One region of the Clostridium saccharobutylicum DSM 13864 genome, then DNA from elsewhere that is predicted to be linked to it. Evidence: a T-box and tRNA genes for the amino acid it is inferred to sense, from the RefSeq annotation. Region 1 holds a T-box; the other holds one or more tRNA genes.
What was found. The T-box of region 1 lies ahead of pheS (phenylalanine--tRNA ligase subunit alpha). A T-box ahead of a tRNA ligase gene usually reads a tRNA of that ligase, here a tRNA-Phe.
Positions count from the first base shown of each region.

Region 2: it has a tRNA-Phe gene. The T-box ahead of pheS (phenylalanine--tRNA ligase subunit alpha) is inferred to sense a tRNA for this amino acid. The anticodon was not compared.

Region 1 is NC_022571.1:3,058,617-3,068,426, reverse strand. Features, by position in the region: gene CLSA_RS13240 (DUF6873 family GME fold protein) at 1-588, opposite strand, end outside; gene ytxC (putative sporulation protein YtxC) at 811-1,722, shown strand; gene infC (translation initiation factor IF-3) at 1,881-2,402, shown strand; gene rpmI (50S ribosomal protein L35) at 2,423-2,620, shown strand; gene rplT (50S ribosomal protein L20) at 2,648-3,007, shown strand; gene CLSA_RS13215 (TrmH family RNA methyltransferase) at 3,087-3,869, shown strand; T-box leader at 4,013-4,237, shown strand; gene pheS (phenylalanine--tRNA ligase subunit alpha) at 4,374-5,393, shown strand; gene pheT (phenylalanine--tRNA ligase subunit beta) at 5,505-7,883, shown strand; gene CLSA_RS13200 (hypothetical protein) at 8,091-8,375, shown strand; partial or broken gene CLSA_RS22565 (division/cell wall cluster transcriptional repressor MraZ) at 8,531-8,792, shown strand; gene rsmH (16S rRNA (cytosine(1402)-N(4))-methyltransferase RsmH) at 8,804-9,736, shown strand; gene CLSA_RS13190 (FtsB/FtsL family cell division protein) at 9,775-9,810, shown strand, end outside.
Region 2 is NC_022571.1:4,867,929-4,877,738, reverse strand. Features, by position in the region: gene CLSA_RS20905 (competence/damage-inducible protein A) at 1-3, shown strand, start outside; gene CLSA_RS20900 (hypothetical protein) at 346-789, opposite strand; gene CLSA_RS23530 (hypothetical protein) at 1,116-1,271, shown strand; gene CLSA_RS20895 (NAD-dependent protein deacylase) at 1,486-2,223, opposite strand; rRNA gene rrf (5S ribosomal RNA) at 2,432-2,548, shown strand; tRNA gene CLSA_RS20885 (tRNA-Phe) at 2,555-2,630, shown strand; gene CLSA_RS20880 (DUF3785 domain-containing protein) at 2,823-3,233, opposite strand; gene CLSA_RS20875 (uracil-DNA glycosylase) at 3,377-4,054, opposite strand; gene CLSA_RS20870 (peptidylprolyl isomerase) at 4,422-5,168, shown strand; gene CLSA_RS20865 (IS256 family transposase) at 5,423-6,661, shown strand; gene CLSA_RS20860 (HAD family hydrolase) at 6,924-7,568, opposite strand; tRNA gene CLSA_RS20855 (tRNA-Pro) at 7,732-7,807, opposite strand; gene CLSA_RS20850 (C40 family peptidase) at 8,113-9,384, shown strand; gene CLSA_RS20845 (tRNA1(Val) (adenine(37)-N6)-methyltransferase) at 9,610-9,810, shown strand, end outside.

The DNA.
Region 1 (9,810 bases):
ATTACCAAAGAAAGCCATTTCGTTATTAGAAATCATGCCGCCAACACCACCTATAAAACCATAGTTTAAACTTGGCAGCAATATATCTCCAGGTGGAAGCAAAAGAATATCAAAATTATAATTTTTTAAAATATTAAAAATTCCTTTATCACTTGTTATTAAAGCATTTTCTCTTATTGGTAGTATAGAACATTTTGTATATCCTTGAGGAACATTAATATGTACTTTTAAACTTTGAGATTTAAGGAGATTTTCATCAGTATACTTCAAGTTGTGAATAAAATGGTTATCTAATATTAATGAATTTAAAATAATGTCATAAGGATATGTATTGGACAATGATGATTTTGAAACAATATAATTTATGGAGTTTGCTTCAAGAATCTTTTTAAAACAATTTGGAATATCTTTTTGAATAATAATTTTATTTTTAGAATTATTTTTAAGAATATTTAGTTGAATATCAGGATGACCATCAATTGCTTCATAAACTTTAGGGCATTTTGGAACCAATATTGGATTCAATTTTAATTGTAAAAGAGCATCTAATTCTTCTGAGCTAATTCTATAATCAACAAAACAATGCATAATAATTTCTCCTTTAAAATATGAATTATAAAATTTTGATTTAGATCATAACTGGTATTTATTTTGAACCTAAAATTCTGGGATGTCAATTACACAGTTTTTAATTGAAAGTTTAGAAAAGTAAATTATTTTATTTTAAAATGGTTTTATTAAAATAAAATATAAAATCCGTATATCAATAAAATTTTCATACATACTAATATTAAGAAGGGAGTGAAATCCATGCTTATTTTAAAATTAGCTTATAATGATGATTTGACTTTTGCTCATGACTTACAAGAGCTAAGAGAATTACTAAAGAAAAAAAACATATTGATAGGATTAGTTGAAAGTATAGAAGGAAAAACTCATATAATTAAGATTATGTGTGAAGAAAATTGTTGTGATGAAAAAATAAAAGAGATTATTAACTTATATGTTAGTAATATTTTATATAGAATAGTTATTGATAATTATAGACAAAAAGAAATGCTTGAATTTTTAACTGATAATTATTTTTTCTTAAAACAAAGCGAAATATTAGAAGTAGAAGATGAAATAGTAAAAGTGTTAAAATGCGAAGAAATGGTTAAAAGTGAAGATTCAATATATTGTTTAAATAGAATAAATTCTATTATAGAAAAAATTAGAGAATGTATAAGTGAAAAACAAGAGCTTAATATTAATGGTTTTATAACTTTTAGAATGAGAAAACTTAGAGAAGATATAGAGAAAATTATAGATAAAGTAGTAGAAGGATATATGGTTGAAAAAGAATATAAAGAATTTGTAAGGCTTTTAAAATATTTTGTTGACATACAAGAGTGTAAAATAGAAAGAATTAATATAATAATAGAAGAAGGAAATAATTATATTGTAAAAGATGAAGAAGGAAAAGATTTGTACAAAGATTTTTTGAGAGATCTTACAGGTGAACAAAATAATTTAGAAATAAATATTGAGGATATATTGATAAGTGGACTTATAACAAGTGCACCTAAAAATATAGTGATTTATGATAAAGAAAATTGCAATAATAAAGAGTTTTTGGATACTATAGAAAATGTCTTTGGAAATAGGGTGACATATGTTTCTAAATATATTAAATGTGAATTAAATAAAAATGTGACTAAAAATGTTGACATATATCCATAATGATGATATACTAACTTTTGTTAAGAAGAAACAGCCGTTTCTCACCCTGCAGTGTTGAATACTACTAGTATGGGTTATGTGGATATCTATGCATTAAGTATTGATAATATGAGACGGCTTTAAGGCCGTCTTTTTATTATGTATAGAGTTTTTCGGAGGTGAAAAATATTAGTAAAGATTATTCTATTAATGAAGAAATAAGAGAAAAAGAACTTAGAGTAGTTGGAAAAGATGGAGAGCAACTAGGTGTTATTTCATCAAATGAAGCAAGAAGACTTGCAGAAGAAAGCGACTTAGATTTAGTTATGATTTCTCCTAATGCAAAACCACCAGTTTGTAAGATTATGGACTTTGGTAAGTATGTATATGAGCAATCTAAAAAAGAAAAAGAAGCTAAGAAAAAGCAAAAAATAGTAAGTATTAAAGAAGTAAGAGTTAGTCTAACTATTGAGGAACATGATATTGACATAAAAGCAAAAAATGCAAGAAAGTTCCTATTAGATGGAGATAAAGTTAAAATCACTGTTAGATTTAGAGGTAGAGAAATGGAATTAGGTCATATTGGCCAAAGAATTCTTGATAATTTTGCAGCTAAATTAGAAGATGTTTGCCTTATAGAAAAAAGAGCTAAAAGAGAAGGTAGAAACATGACAATGGTTTTAGGGCCTAAAAAGGCATAACTTGAGAGGAGGATTTTATCATGCCAAAAATGAAGAGTCATAGAGGTGCAGCAAAGAGATTTAGAAAGACAGGTACAGGAAAGCTTAAAAGATCTAAAGCGTTTAAGAGCCATATCTTAACTAAGAAGAGCTCAAAGACTAAGAGAAATCTTAGAAAAGCTGGATACGTATCAAAGACACAAGAAAAAGTAATGAAGAAATTATTACCATACCTATAATATAGAGTGGTACAGGAGGTTTAAGTAATGGCAAGAGTAAAGAGAGCAAAGAATTCTCGTAAAAATCATAAAAAAGTTTTAAAACTTGCAAAAGGATACTACGGTGGAAAAAGTAAGTTATTTAAAACAGCTAACGAATCAGTAATAAGAGCATTAAGAAATGCTTATGTTGGAAGAAAGAATAAGAAGAGAGATTACAGAAGTGTTTGGATCGCAAGAATTAACGCTGCTACAAGAATCAACAATCTTTCATATTCAAAATTCATGAATGGAATCAAATTAGCTGGAATCGACATCAACAGAAAGATGTTATCTGAAATAGCTATAAATGATCCTAAAGCATTTGCTGAATTAGTAGAAGTTGCTAAAAAATCAATAAACGCTTAATACATAAAATGCGGACTTGTCCGCATTTTATTTTTATAAAAAATTATAAATTAGTTAAGCAGGTTTGAGGTGTTGAACTTTGATTTATATTGAAAGTAAAGAAAATAACTTATTTAAGGAAACAAAAAAACTTAAAGAAAGAAAAAATAGAAATAAAAGCAATAAATATATAATTGAGGGCTTTAGATTAGTTAAAGAAGCGTTTAAAGCGAAGATTGAGATAGATTGTCTAATCATTACAAAAGATGCAGGTGAAAAACTTGAAGAATATTTATCGGATTATATAAACGAAGATATAAAGATATACGAAATGAGTGATGTTTTATTTAAAGAACTTATTTCAACAGAAAAACCTCAAGGAATAGTTGCTGTTATAAGCATGGATTTAAAACCGCTCAGAGAAGAAGGATGTTTTTATTTGCTTTGTGATAAACTTCAAGATCCGGGAAATTTAGGTACTGTAATAAGAACTGCACATGCAGCAGGAGTTCAGGGGATAATTTTAACTAAGGGAACTGTAGATATATATAATGAAAAGACAATTAGATCTACTATGGGGTCATTGTTTTATATTCCAATTCATTATGATGATGAAAATTTATCTTTGGTTAAAAATTTAAAGGAACAGGGTTTTAACTTAGTTGTGACTTCTCTTGATACTAATAAAGATTTTTTTGAAGAAGATTTAAGAGGAAAAGTTATTTTAACTGTTGGAAATGAAGGAAATGGTGTAAGTGATGAAGTTTTAGAACTTGCAGATACAAAAGTTAAAATACCAATGCCAGGTAATGCAGAATCATTAAATGTAGCGATAGCTACATCTGTTATAATATATGAAAAGGTTAGACAAGATAGATTGTAAGATACATTCAAAAAATAATAATTGCATTTTAGAATTGTTATTTCGTTTTATGTGGCTAATAATACTAAAATATGCTAAATATAAAAATAAACTATTGAATTTATTTTTATTTATTTGTATAATTAGGTTTGTTAAGTGAATAATTAAAAACTGTGAATGAGAGAGTACATATCATGTGGTTTCCAGGGAGAAAAGGTCATGGACTGTAAGCCTTTTTAAGCAAATTGATATCGAAGTTCACTCAGGAGTTCTAGCTGTGAAAATTTATAGTAGTAGCTAGCGGCATAAAGTCGTTAATATTAATTGAGTTGGGTAGCTTTTGATAAAGCTCCAATTAGGGTGGTAACGCGGATTTTTTCGTCCCTTTCATAGGGGCGTTTTTTTTATGCAAAAAACTGATTTATGAACAGAGTTACATATTGTTAAATTCTTTTAGGATTTAAATTGTTCATTTAAAAAGATAATTCAAATTCAGAAATGAGTTTGTTGAAAGGAGATCAAATTATGAAAGAGAAACTTAAAGAACTACAAGAACTTGCATTAAAGCAAATTGAAACTGCTATAAAAAGTAGTGAATTAGAAGATATCAGAGTTAAGTTCTTAGGAAAAAAAGGAGAACTTACTACAATATTAAGAGGTATGGGAGGACTATCTCCAGAAGAAAGACCTTTGGTCGGTAAGTTGGTAAATGAGACTAAAGCTATAGTTGAAGAAAAGTTAGATAGTGCTATAAAGAAAATTAAAGATAAAGAAAAGGCTGAAAAGCTTGCTGGTGAAACTATAGATATTTCGCTTCCAGGAAGAAAAAAAGTTATAGGTAAAAGACATCCTTTGGATTTAACATTACAAACTATGGAAGATATCTTTGTTTCAATGGGATTTACAATTGAAGAAGGTCCAGAAATAGAGCTTGATCATTATAATTTTGAAGCGTTAAACATTCCTAAGGATCATCCAGCAAGAAGTGAGCAAGATACACTATATATTAATGATAATATTTTATTAAGAACTCAAACTTCACCAATTCAAGTTAGAACTATGGAAAAGCAAGAACCACCAATAAAAATGATTTCGCCAGGAAAAGTTTATAGATCAGATTCTGTAGATGCGACACATTCACCTATATTTTATCAAATGGAAGGCTTAGTTATTGATAAAGGAGTTACTTTTGCGGATCTAAAAGGAACTTTGGAGTTATTCGCTAAGAAGATGTTTGGTGATAAGGTTCAAACTAAGTTTAGACCACATCATTTCCCATTTACAGAACCATCTGCTGAAATGGATGCAACTTGCTTTGTCTGCGGAGGAGAAGGATGTAGAGTATGTAAAGGTAGCGGATGGATAGAACTTTTAGGTTGTGGAATGGTTCATCCAAATGTCCTTAGAAATTGTGGAATTGATCCAGAAGTATATAGTGGATTTGCTTTTGGATTTGGTGTTGATAGAATGGTAATGTTAAAGTACGGTATAGATGATATAAGATTATTATATGAAAGTGATATGAGATTCTTGAATCAATTTTAATTTGTATTATTAAGGAAAATATTATTAAAAATTAGTGTCTAATAAAATGAGTTTACATGTATATGTTAGCTCAAGGTTAGCAACTAACGAGCAATTTAAGGAGGAGAAAATATGAAAGTACCATATAGTTGGTTACAAGATTATGTTGAAATAAATGTAAGTCCTAAGGAATTAGGAGATAAATTAACTTTAACTGGATCTCAGCTTGAAGAATTAATAATTCAAGGAGATACAATAGATAAGGTAGTTACAGGAAAAATTACAAAGATAGAAAAACATCCAGATGCAGATAAATTAAGTATATGTCAAGTTGATATTGGAAGTGAAACAATACAAATAGTTACTGCAGCAACAAATATGAAGGAACAAGATGTAGTGCCAGTTGCACTTCATGGATCAACATTAGCTGATGGAACTAAAATAAAAAAAGGAAAACTTAGAGGGATAGTATCAAATGGTATGTTCTGCTCAGAAGAAGAACTTGGAATTGCTGGAGATGAACCAGTACATGGGTTGATGATATTGCCTACTGATACTAAACTTGGAGTAGAAATTAAAGAACTTTTAAAATTAAACAAAGCTATTTTAGATTTTGAAATAACATCTAACAGACCAGATTGTTTAAGTATGATTGGTATGGCAAGAGAAACAGCAGCAGCATTTAGAACAACTTATAAAATGCCAAATTTAGAATATAAAACAGCTTGTTCTAAAAAGATAAATGATGAATTAAAAGTTGAAATAAAAGATGAACTTTGTAATAGGTATATGGCAAGAGGAGTTAAGAATGTTAAAGTTCAACCATCACCAGGTTGGATGCAAGAAAGACTTCTTGAAGCAGGAATAAGACCTATTAATAATATAGTTGATATTACAAACTTTGTTATGCTTGAAATTGGCCAGCCAATGCATGCATATGATAAGAGGGAAATTGCTACTAATATAATAGTAGTCGAAAGAGCTAAAAATAATGAAAAATTCACTACATTAGATGACGCGGAAAGAGAATTAGATGATTCTATGCTTTGTATTAAAGATAGTGACAAAATCATTGGATTAGCAGGAATAATGGGTGGATTAAATTCAGAAATAAAAGAAGACACAGCAGAAGTTATTTTTGAATGTGCAAATTTTGATGGAACTAATATCAGAGTGAATTCTAAAAAATTAAACTTAAGAAGTGAAGCTTCAAGCAGATTTGAAAAAGATATAGATCCAAACTTAACACAAACAGCAATTGACAGAGCTTGCAGTTTAATATGTGAATTAGGTGCTGGAGAAGTTATGGAAGGCACAATAGATATTTATAATAAGAAAAAGGAAGCTGCAACTGTTGTTGTTGATTCAAAGTGGATTAATAAATTTTTAGGAACACATATTTCTAAAGAAGAAATGAAAAGATGCTTAGATAGTGTTGATTTATTTACAGAAATAGATGGAGATAATTTAGTTGTAACAGCTTCAACTTTTAGAGTTGATATTGCAATAAGAGAAGATATAGCTGAAGAAGTAGCAAGAATATATGGTTATGATGTTATACCAACAACAATATTTAGTGTTTCAACTGGAAGAGAACCTAAATATAGAAAGAGACTTTTAGATGAAAGAGTTGTATTGCTTGCAACAGGTAGTGGTTTAAATCAATCTATCAGTTACTCGTTTGTGTCTCCAAAGGTATTTGATAAAATTAATTTACCAGAAGACAGTGAACTTAGAAATGTGGTTAAAATTAAAAATCCATTAGGTGAAGATTATAGTGTGATGAGAACATCAACATTACCTTCAATGATGGAATGCTTAGGAAGAAATTATTCTAGAAATAATACTTATGTTAGATTATTTGAAATGGGTAAAGTATATATCCCAAATGAAGATAGTACAAAACTTCCAACAGAAAAGAATATATTAACTATAGGTATGTATGGTGAATGTGATTACTTAGATATTAAAGGTGTAGTTGAAAATGTAGTAGAAGGTCTTGGAATATTTAATGCTAAATATGAAAGAGAAAGCGAAAATGTAAGTTACCATCCAGGTAAAACAGCTAAGATAACTATAGGTAAAACTGTAGCAGGTACTTTAGGAGAAGCTCATTTAGATGTATGCGAAAATTATGGAATTGATGTACCATGTTTTGTAGCTCAATTAGATTTAGATGTATTATATGAAAATGCAAATACAGATAAGAAATATAAGCCATTACCTAAATTCCCAGCAGTAACAAGAGATATTGCTTTATTAGTGGAAGACTTGGTTCTAGTTCAGGAAATTGAAGAAACAATTAAAAAAGCTGGTGGAAATTTAGTTGAGAAGATTGAGCTGTTTGATATATATAAAGGAAAGCAAATACCAGATGGTAAAAAGAGTATAGCTTATGCTATTTGTTATAGAGATGAAAATAAGACACTAACAGATAAAGAAGTTAATAAAGTACATGATAAAATACTAAGATCTCTAGAATATAAGCTAGGAGCCACATTAAGAGATTAGAATGTGAAATAATATAAAAATTAAATATTAATTGATTTATTATTTTTGAATATAAATTAATAGTAGAATTTGAAAGATGAGCAATTACTTTTTATAAGTAATATGCTCATCTTTTGGTTTAGAAATAGTTTTTAAATTTAAAGAATTTTTTTATTATATAAAAATATTATAGAATAAAGAAATAAATAAATTTAGGGGTGACTTGCTTTGGATTTGGTTATAGTAATATTGATTACAATGATAGTTATTTGGAAAAGTATATATACACTTTATTTAGTAAGAAAGTTTTTTAAAGAAAAAAATAGAAAACATATGTGGATAAATATAGGACTATTAAGTAACTATATTATATATTTTTATTTTTTATTTGAAGCTTCAGCAGGATCTATACAGTCTCCTCTTGAAGGTCCTTTATGGTTAATAATAATTTTTGTTGCATTAACTTTTATCAATGTTTTTTATGATTTTAAGACTAGTAGGTTTAGAGAATAGGTTAAAAATTAAATTAATTTATAAAAAAAGAATATTTTTCTTAAAAAATTAACTTTTTAAGGAGGAAAAATTAGTTTGTTATAGAATAGATATTTAGATAGAGTGGTAAAAATAGAATTTGAATATATGAAGTTCATAAAAGTAAGAGCTATCAAAAAACTTTGCCTTTGACAAACAAGAATGCTAGATCTTTTGTAACGTTCTTTTTTCTGGAGCTTGTAAATTGAATTAGACAAGCAATATAGAGAATTAATTCCACAAAATTTAAAGGAATACGCAGGAATAGAAAAGGACATAGTAAGTATTGGAGTATTATCTAGAGTAGAAATATGGAGCAAGGAAAAGTGGAGTAAATACAATGAATCAGATATTGATTTTGAGTCTATCACAGAAAAAATGAATGAGTTAGGAATATAAGGAGTTTTATTATGGAATTTAAGCATGTTTCGGTTTTATTAAATGAGTGCATAGAAGCACTAAATATAAAAGAAGATGGTATTTATGTTGATTGTACCTTGGGCGGAGCTGGTCATTCATCTCATATATTAAAGCATTTGTCAAAAGAAGGAATGCTCATTGGGATAGATCAAGATAAAGATGCACTAAAAGCTGCAAAGGAAAGATTAAAAGAGTTTGATAATGTAAAATATGTTCATAGTAATTTTTATAATATAGATAATATTTTAAATCAATTGGAAATTGAAAAAGTTGATGGAATCTTAATGGATCTTGGAGTTTCATCTTATCAACTAGATGAAGCTGAGAGAGGCTTTAGTTATATGCAAGATGCACCTTTAGATATGAGAATGAACAGAGATAATGATTTTTCAGCTTACAATATTGTAAATAATTACACTGAAGAAGATATATATAGGATAATAAAAGATTATGGTGAAGAGAGGTTTGCTAAAAGAATTGCTAATTTTATAGTTAATAGAAGGGCTGAAAAGCCTATAGAAACAACTTTTGAATTAGTTGATATAATTAAAGCAGCAATTCCAGCAAAGGCTAGAAGAGAAGGCCCGCATCCAGCAAAGAGAACTTTTCAAGCTATTAGAATAGAAGTAAATTCAGAACTTAAAATATTAAATAAGACTATAGAAGATGGTGTAAATAGACTAAATAAGGGTGGCAGAATGGCGATTATAACATTCCATTCTTTAGAGGATAGAATTGTAAAGCTTAAGTTTAGAGAACTAGATAATCCATGTATTTGTCCTAAGGAATTCCCAATATGTGCATGTGGGAAAAAGCCAATAGTTAAGCTTATATCAAGAAAAGGGATAGCACCAAGCAAGGAAGAAATAGAAGAAAATCCAAGAAGTAGAAGTGCCAAAGTTAGGGTAATTGAGAAATTATAATTTTTATTATGTTATAAATGAGCAGGGATGTGAATAAAATGGTAGGAAGAGAATATGATTATATTAAAGGTAAT
Region 2 (9,810 bases), 1.8 Mb from region 1:
TAATATATTAGATAGAATAAAGAACTAATATACCAGTATGCTTGTTTATTTCTAATAATGCTACGTTAACAATGCTTTCAGTGGATAAGTTTTATATAAGCTGAAAGTTTAACATTGTCGGATACAAAGTATATGTTGCATTTTTGGTTTATTATTTTATTTCATGTGAATAAAACGAAATTGCCATAACTGCTTATATCAGTTATGGCAATTTTTAATTATATATAAATAAAAATGGGGGAGAGGCGATTAAATATTGAAGTTAAATACTTCATTATAAATTCTTACCATTTATAATTTATTTATACATAACAATTAAAAAATATATAGATTTTTGATTGTGTCTTAGTTAGAAATAATCTTTGTAGGTGAAGAAGAAAATGTGGAAAAGGATGATTCTACAACCCATCCTCTTGCGTTAACATTAGTATCAACTGGGAGTGCTACATAATACCATGTAATGTTGTTAACAAGCGCTTTTTCAAGAATTCCAACTTCCATTGCAATTGTTATACTTTGCAAAATGTTTGAGTTATCATATGGAGAAAGATGTACAAGTGTTCCTTTTGGGATTAAGCCATATTGATTATCAACATTAAGAAATTGCATAGTGAAATTCTCTTTTGAATTATCTACAAGTTTTAATTGCTCTTTTAATTTTGATAATTGTTTTTTTAACAATATATTATCCCTATGAAGTGAAGAAATTTTTTGATCATATCTAACAAATAAAAAGAATATGATACCAGCTATAATTAAAATGAAGATTAAAAAAAATAAAATGCTCATATGGATGCTCCTAGAAGTAATATCAATATTAATTATATTTAGTTAACTTGTAAAAAAGACCATAACAAATATAATGATAAGTAAATTTATTAATCTTATTTAATAATATATAAGTTCTAATTAGTAAGATTACTAATTGAATATTTATAAAAGTAGAAGTTTAGGTTTGATGAACAATATTTTTTTAGAACTTATATACATACTTAAAATTAATGTTTCCTTATAGTGAAAATATTACTATAATGTAAAATCAAATTTAGTGAGTAGAAAGTTAAGTTACTGTAAATACTAATTATTAAAATCATAGAATTTAGGAGGATGTATATATGGAATCTAATAGACGTTCACAAATTGATTTTGATTGGCATGTAGCAAAGTATATGGATGAAAGGGGATGTAGTTTACAACAAGCTTGTGAAGATTTAGGAATTACTGAATCTAATGTATTTAATTTAGAAAGAAGACATGAAGAATTATATTAGAAAAATATTATTAATATAGTTATTAAATCATTATTTAAGGCACAATTAAGAAAATAATAGATTACTATGCCAGCTTATTTTGTGTAATACTGCGTAGGTAATTTCAGTTGATAGCCATCTATGAGTTGAAAATGTCTCTTATCTGATGCAAAATATGCATCATGTTTTGGGCTATTATTTTCTTTTATGTGCCTAATATGATTTGCTCTCTTTTTTACATATCATCAATTGCTTTAAAAAGTACCTTGTCAATATTATCATTAATAACTAAATTAGCTTTATTGTCAGCAGAAGTAGTACTTTTATTTATAAGTACTAGATTTTTACCATTAAAGTAATTAATAAGTCCTGCAGCAGGATAAACAACTAATGAAGTACCACCTATAATAAGTGTATCAGCTTTAGAAATGGCACCAATTGCTCCATTTATAACATCTTCATCTAATCCTTCCTCATAAAGAACTACATCAGGTTTAACTCGTCCTCCACATTTAGAGCAAATAGGAACACCTTTAGCTTTTAAAATAAACTCGGCATCGTAGAAAGCGTGACATTTAGTACAATGGTTTCTATGAACTGAACCATGTAATTCAAAGACATTTTTGGAGCCAGCCATTTGATGTAACCCATCTATATTTTGTGTAACAATAGCTTTTAGTTTCCCCAGTTGTTCAAGTTTAGCTAATGCAATATGTGCGTTATTAGGTTTTGCGTTTGGGTATATAAGTTTATCTTTATAGAATTGAAAAAATTCTTCTGGATATCTCATATAAAAAGTATGAGATACTAATTGCTCTGGTGTAAATGTTGCATTAAGCTTTTGACTAAATAAACCATTAGAACTTCTAAAATCCGGGATTTTTGAGGCAGTCGATACTCCAGCTCCTCCGAAGAAAACAATATTATTACTTTCTTTTAGGATTTGAGTTAGTTTTTCTGTTTCAGTATTCATAAAATCATCTCCACTATTATAATAATTTATTTTAATTATTGCACAATGTAATGTTAAAAACAAAAGACTTTTACATCAATTAACGTCTTGCACATGATTTATATTGAATATAAATTATAGTTTTTATGCAAAAAAAGCAATTAAATGAAAAAAAGTTTAAGAAAAGTGTTGACATAGTTTGAATATGTCGATATAATACTACTTGTGATCTGGTGATGACGGCGTAGAGGTAACACTCCTTTCCATTCCGAACAGGACAGTTAAGGTCTACAGCGCTGATGGTACTGCACGGGAGACTGTGTGGAAGAGTAAGACGTCGCCAGGTAATTACGGCTCGATAGCTCAGTCGGTAGAGCAGAGGACTGAAAATCCTCGTGTCACTGGTTCGATTCCAGTTCGAGCCACCATAAAGCACTAATATATATTAGTGCTTTTTTTATGTTTAGAAAAGTATGAAAAATTTTATAATAAATTAAAAGAACGCATATACGTACTATTATATTTTCAATTAGTAAGTATATGCGCTATTTTTTTTCTTAAAAATGATTTTTACGAAATATTAATTTTTATACTTGTTATTTTCTTTCATGTGCATTACATTAAACTGTACATTGTGATACTTCTATTGCGTATAAGCCACAAATAGGACATACAGTTACATTAATAATATAACTATCATCTACTTTACCTAAGTTAAATAATTTATTAAACGATGTATTTTCATATTCTTTAGAAATTGTATTTATTACATATGTATTATTTTTTGTGTAAATGTAAAAATGATATTCTAAATAACGATAAGATTTATTAATTTTCTCCTGTTCTCCACATTGACACTTTCCAACATAGTATTCATTAGAAAAGTTTACATCATTACTATTATTTAAAGCTTCTAAAATAATATCGAAAGATAATCCAGTGATTTCGTTTTCGTCTTCGAAGAATAATCCTTCACAATTATCATTGCTTAAAACATATTCTTTATTTTCATGTATAAATGTATAATTCATAAACATCCCCCTAAATTTGAAATTTCTGCGAATATTATATACTAAATCCTAACAAAGATCTAAGAGGTTTAGCTTATATTATTTAGTAATAATATAAGTTTAGAATTTAATATATTTTGTAAATAAATTTAATACAATAGTTTTTAGATGTTTTCAATCTGCCAATCTATTGGTGTTTGATTAGTTTTAATTAAAAAATCATTTGTTTTTGAAAATGGTTTACTGCCAAAAAAACCTCTTGAAGCAGATAATGGACTAGGATGAACTGATTTTATAATAAGATGCTTTGGATTAGTTATTAATTTTTCTTTTGAAATAGCATTGTTTCCCCAAAGTATAAATACTATAGGTGTTTCCTTATCATTTAATATTTGTATGACTTTTGTAGTGAATTCTTCCCAACCTTTATTTCTATGAGAATTGGCTTCGCCAGCTCTTACTGTTAGAACTGTATTTAACAAAAGAACACCTTGATCAGCCCATTTTTTTAGATAGCCATTATTAGGAATATAACATCCTAAATCAGTATGAAGTTCTTTATAAATATTTATTAATGATGGAGGTGTTTTCACTCCAGGATTAACAGAAAAACTTAATCCATGTGCCTGATTAGGACCATGATATGGATCTTGACCTAATATAACTATTTTTACTTTAGAATAAGGAGTAAAGTGTAGGGCATTAAAAAGATCATACATATTTGGATATATGACTTTTGAATTATATTCATTTACAAGGAATTTTTTCAATTTAATATAGTAATCTTTTTTAAATTCGGAATCTAAATAATTTTTCCAATCATTTTTTAGTATTTCAGACATAATATCACCCAAGATTATTATAACATTTTATGACAATAATATGTATTAGGCAAGTTAAGGCACAATCAAAAAAATAATAAGTTCATCTACCACTATATTTTTCACCATTCTGCGTCGGTAAAATGCCATAATACGCCCACTATAATGGCACTTCACTTGCTTGTTTGATGAAAAATAGTCATGGCAGTTTTGGACTTGTTATTTATTTTCATGCCCCTAACTAATAAGAAATAAAATATAATTTTTAGATTTTATTTCTTAATTTCTCTTAACTTAGAAATTAATTTATGATATTTATTGTTAGTAATCATATATACTGTTAAAATGTAAAGGTATATAAAAATTTATATTAAAAAGGAGAATTTACATGGAAAATAAAATATTAGCAGTAGCTGCTGGAAACGAAATAACAGAAAAAGATTTAAATGCAATAATTTCTAGATACCCTGAAGATAGAAGAGCAGCATTTCAAACAGAACAAGGAAAGAAACAATTAATTGAACAATTAATTTCATTTGAATTGATGAATAAGTTTGGAAAAGAAATAGAATTAGACAAAACTCAAGAATACAAGGACGCAATTGAAAGCATATCAAAAGAAGTTATAACTTCAATGGCAATAAATAAAGTTTTAGGTGATTTAACTGTTACTGATGAAGAAGTTAAAAAATATTATGAAGATAATAAAGAAGCTTTTAGTCAACCAGCAACAGTTTCAGCTAAACATATATTAGTAGCAACAGAAGAAGACGCTAAAAAGGCAAAACAAGAAATTGCAAGTAAGGAATTATCATTTGAAGAAGCTGCTAAAAAGTATTCTACTTGTCCATCAAAAGAACAAGGTGGGAACTTAGGATCATTCTCAAGAGGAATGATGGTGCCAGAATTTGAAGAAGCTGCTTTTAACTTAGAAATAGGTGTAGTAAGTGAACCAGTTAAAACTCAATTTGGATATCACTTAATAGTAGTAGATGAAAAGAATGAAGCATCAGTTAAGAGTTTTGATGAAGTGAAAGATATGGTTTTAAATCAATTAATGCAACAAAATCAACATAAAAAATATGACCAAATATTAAAAGAATTAGAAGCTAAATATGGAGTAGACAGAAAATAGTACTTAAAATAAAGTGTTATTTTAAAATTATGTTTAAAATCAAAAGTTTAAAAACATATTAATATTTAATATAAACCTCAGTAGGTAAAAAAACATAAAGTTAAGTGTTTAAATTACCATACTGAGGTTTTATAATTAGCATAATGCGGGACAGTAGATAGTTTTGTGTAAAAAACAAAACTATCTACTGTTTTTTTACATAATCAGTTGGTAGTTTTGGAATAATATACATAAAGAATAAAGGAGGAATATGTATGTCAAAACCAATTGATGATGACTTTGATTACAAAGCTGAGGTAAAGAAATGTAAGACTATCGATGATGTCATGGGTAAAAATGGTTTAATTCAAAGATTAGTTAAAGATGTGTTAGAAAATATTTTAGAAGGTGAAATGGAAGAACACCTTGGAAGAAATAAATATCAAAGAGCAGAAACTAATGATTCTACAAAAAAGAATTATCGAAATGGATATAGTACCAAAAATCTTAGAAGTTCCTTCGGTGACGTCGATTTAGACGTACCAAGAGATAGGAATGCTGAATTTGAGCCACAAATTATAAAGAAATACGAAACTGTGTGTACAGAATTAGATAAAAAGGTGATTTCTCTTTACGCAAAAGGAATGACCACAAGTGATATTCAAGCAGAAATAGAGGACTTATATGGAATAACAATATCACCTTCTATGGTATCTAGAATTACAGATAAAGTTATGGAAAGTGCTGTTGAGTGGCAAAATAGATCACTAGATAAAGTTTATCCAATAGTGTATTTGGATGCTATGTATTTCAAGGTGCGAAGCAATGGAAAGATTATGAATAAAGCTGTTTATATATGCTTAGGATACAACATGCAAGGATACAAAGAAATTTTAGGAAGTTGGGTAGATGAAGCTGAGGGTGCTAAGTTTTGGTTAAAGATATGCACTGATCTTAAAAATAGAGGCGTACGAGAAATCCTTATAGCATGTATGGACGGATTAAAGGGGTTACCAGAAGCCATTAAAACTGTATTTCCATCAGTTAACATTCAAACATGTATTGTTCACCAAATAAGAAACTCAGTTAAGTATATAGCATCAAAAGATAAGAAAGAATTTATTAAAGATTTAAAATGTGTTTATAAGGCTTCAACTGAGGAACTTGCGCTAGCGCAGCTCGATAATTTAAAGGATAAGTGGGGAGATAAATATGCTATTGTAATAGATTCGTGGTATAACAATTGGAGTCACCTATCAACATTCTTCACTTTCTCTCCTGAAATAAGAAAAATGATATATACAACTAATACGCTTGAAGGATTTAACAGACAAATACGTAAGTATACTAAATCAAGAACTGTATTTCCAACCGATGAATCTTTAAGTAAATGTGTTTATCTAGCTACTATGGAAATTATAGAAAAGTGGACTCAACCAACACCAAATTGGGGTCGTACTTTAGCAGAATTATCAATAGTATTTGAAGAACAATTAAATGATGAATTAGCTTAATAGCTTGTACTTTTTGCTAAACTTTATGTATAATATCTGATTTTTCACTAATACTATAAATGGATATAAAACATATTTTTAGCATTTACTAAAAATAAAAAAATATTACTGGACCATAAAATTTCCAGTAATATTTAAATAACAAATATACTAATAACACAAAATTATCTAGAGTCCCCATAATGCTTGTACAAGAATACTTTAAATTTATTAAAAAGGTAAAAGCGTTTATGTACATTTGATTATATATTTTTTACAGCAATTATATTAATTCTAAAAATGAATCTATATACATATCAGCACATTTTATTAAGGATTCTTTACTGTCTAGACTATCATCATCCCTTACAGCAATTACTTTCATATTGGCAGCTTTAGCGCCTTGTACAGCAGGTAATATATCCTCGAATACTAGGCAATTTTTAGGGTTTACACCTAATTTGTTGGCTGCTAATAAATATACATCTGGACAATTTTTGCCATTGGAAACTTCATCAGTAGTCGTAATTGAATCGAAATAATCATATATTTTGTTATTTTTTAAGCATGCCTCTAATAAAGGTGTAGAATTACTAGTAGCCAAAGCAATTTTAATATCCATAGATTTTAATTTATCTAAAAAATCTTTTACTCCTATTTTTAATTTTACATTATTAGAGTAATGATCGAATGCCATTTTATGCCAATCGCCTAAAATTTTTTCTATTGGATCATTCAGGTTAAATTTTTGTTTAAAATAAGCTGCTGTTTGAGAAAAGCTTAAATGCATAATTTGATTTTTTAAGTTTTCTGGAATTGAATGGCCTTTTGATTTCAAATAATTTATATCAATTTGATTCCAAACCCATATGGAGTCAACTAAAGTTCCATCTAAATCGAAAATAGCCCCTTCTATGTTTTTTAGCATATAGTACCTCCTAAAGATATATTTAATTTAAGTGTAACATATTTAGTGAATTTAAGATTCTATGAATATACAAAGATTATGTTTATAGTATATAAATTTATTTTTATAAACAAAAAAACTTAAGGAATAGTCCTTAAGTTAAAATCAAATATAAATATAATTATGGTCGGGGTGACAGGGATTGAACCTGCGACCTCATCGTCCCAAACGACGCGCGCTCCCAGCTGCGCCACACCCCGAAGATATATTTATTATATATTTAATAAGGATTTATGTCAAGGATTTTAAAATTAAAAGTCCAACATAATGTATTGAAATAATATATTATATTGATTCCTATTAGAAAAAGTATGTGCAATAGTTTATAATAACCAAAATTAAGAATAAGTTAGAAAAAGTGGGGAATACGGACGATATATATATATTAATGGAATAACTTAAATTTTCGCCAGATATGAACGTTGTCCATAATTAATGAAAGTGTTATAATTATGTGAGAATTTGATAAAATAAAGGGGGGAAGGTTCGGAAGGACCGCTAATGAATGAAAAATAGATTTCTAGCTATTACGCTAACAGCAGTAATCGTTGTAAGTACTTCTATTCCAGCATTTGCAGCACCAGATAATTCTAAGTTAAATGAATCAAGACAAAAATATGCTGAAATTGAGACTAAAATAGCAGATGTTCAAAATCAAATTTATGATTTAGATGCTCAGATAGAACCACTACAAGTAACTGTAGATAAAAATAAAAAAGAAATAGTAAATATAAATAAGATAATTGATAATACTACAAAGGATATTGAACAATGTAAGAAAGAGATTAATACTTTAGATTTAGCTTTAGGACAAAGAGTTAAAGCTATGTATACATCTGGTGATTTAGAATTTAATTATTTAAATTTTATACTTGAATCAGACTCGACAAGCGATTTCTTTTCTAGGGCACAAGCTGTAGGTAAAATTGTAGGAAAAGATAAAGCAGCTATAGAGAATATTACATCTAAGAGAGATGAATTAAATAACAAAATTCAATCATTACAAGATAAAAAGAATGAAATAGACAAGCTTAATCAGGAAGTACAAACTAATTTAAGTCAGTTAGATGATAAGAAGAAAGAACAAGAAACTTTAATTAGTAAGGCAAAAGAAGAAAAAAGTCAGTTCGATTCACAATATCTATCTCAATTAGAAAGAGAAACTGTACAAGCTCAATTTGCTGTTATAGATAATTCAAATAGCACATCTTCAGAACTTCAATCAGCAGTTGATCAATTGAGAAATATTAGAGATAATCAAATTAAGAGCCAAATTGTTACTAATGAAATTAATGACAAAATAGAAAAAGCTAAAACTTTAATTTCTCAAAAGAAAGATGCTGAAGCAAAAGCAGCGGCGGCAGCAACAGCATCAGCATCAGTAAGTACACCAAATAGAGGAGCTTCGTCACGTTCATCTGTTAAAGTGCCATCAGCTGGAAATGCACAAGCTATATTAAATGAAGCTTATAAACATTTAGGAAAGCCATATGTATGGGGAGCAACAGGTCCAGATAGTTTTGATTGTTCAGGATTTACTCAATATGTATTTATGCACGCAGCAGGTATAGATATATCAAGAACAACATATTCACAAATTAATGTTGGTACACCAGTTAGTGAAGATCAACTTCAACCAGGAGATTTAGTATTCCCACATACAGGACATGTTGGAATATATGTTGGAAATGGACAAATGATTCATGCACCTCAAACTGGAGATGTAGTTAAAGTAAGTCCAGTTTATAAGTTCTATGCAGCAAGAAGAATACTTTAATATATAGTTACATAAAAATTTAAAAGTTAACTTATTATGTGGCCAAGCCCTTTTGTCTGAAAGACAAAAGGGTTTTTGTATCTTTTAGTCAAATGTTATAAATGTTATAATGTAAAGTGGAATTGATATTGAGATGTTGAGTTTATATGATGAATCACAGTTGAAAATAGAAAATTAATAATATTAACAATTTATTTGTGTATATTACAATAAAGGATGAGTAACATGAATGATTATAAATCTAAATATATAAATGACGATGAAACAATAGATGATTTGCAATTAAAAGGATTGAATTTAATTCAAAAAAAAGATGGATTTAAATTTGGAGTAGATGCAGTCTTGTTATCAGATTTCGCTTCTATTAAAAAAAAGCATAGGGTAATTGATTTATGTACTGGAACAGGAATAATTCCATTTTTAATA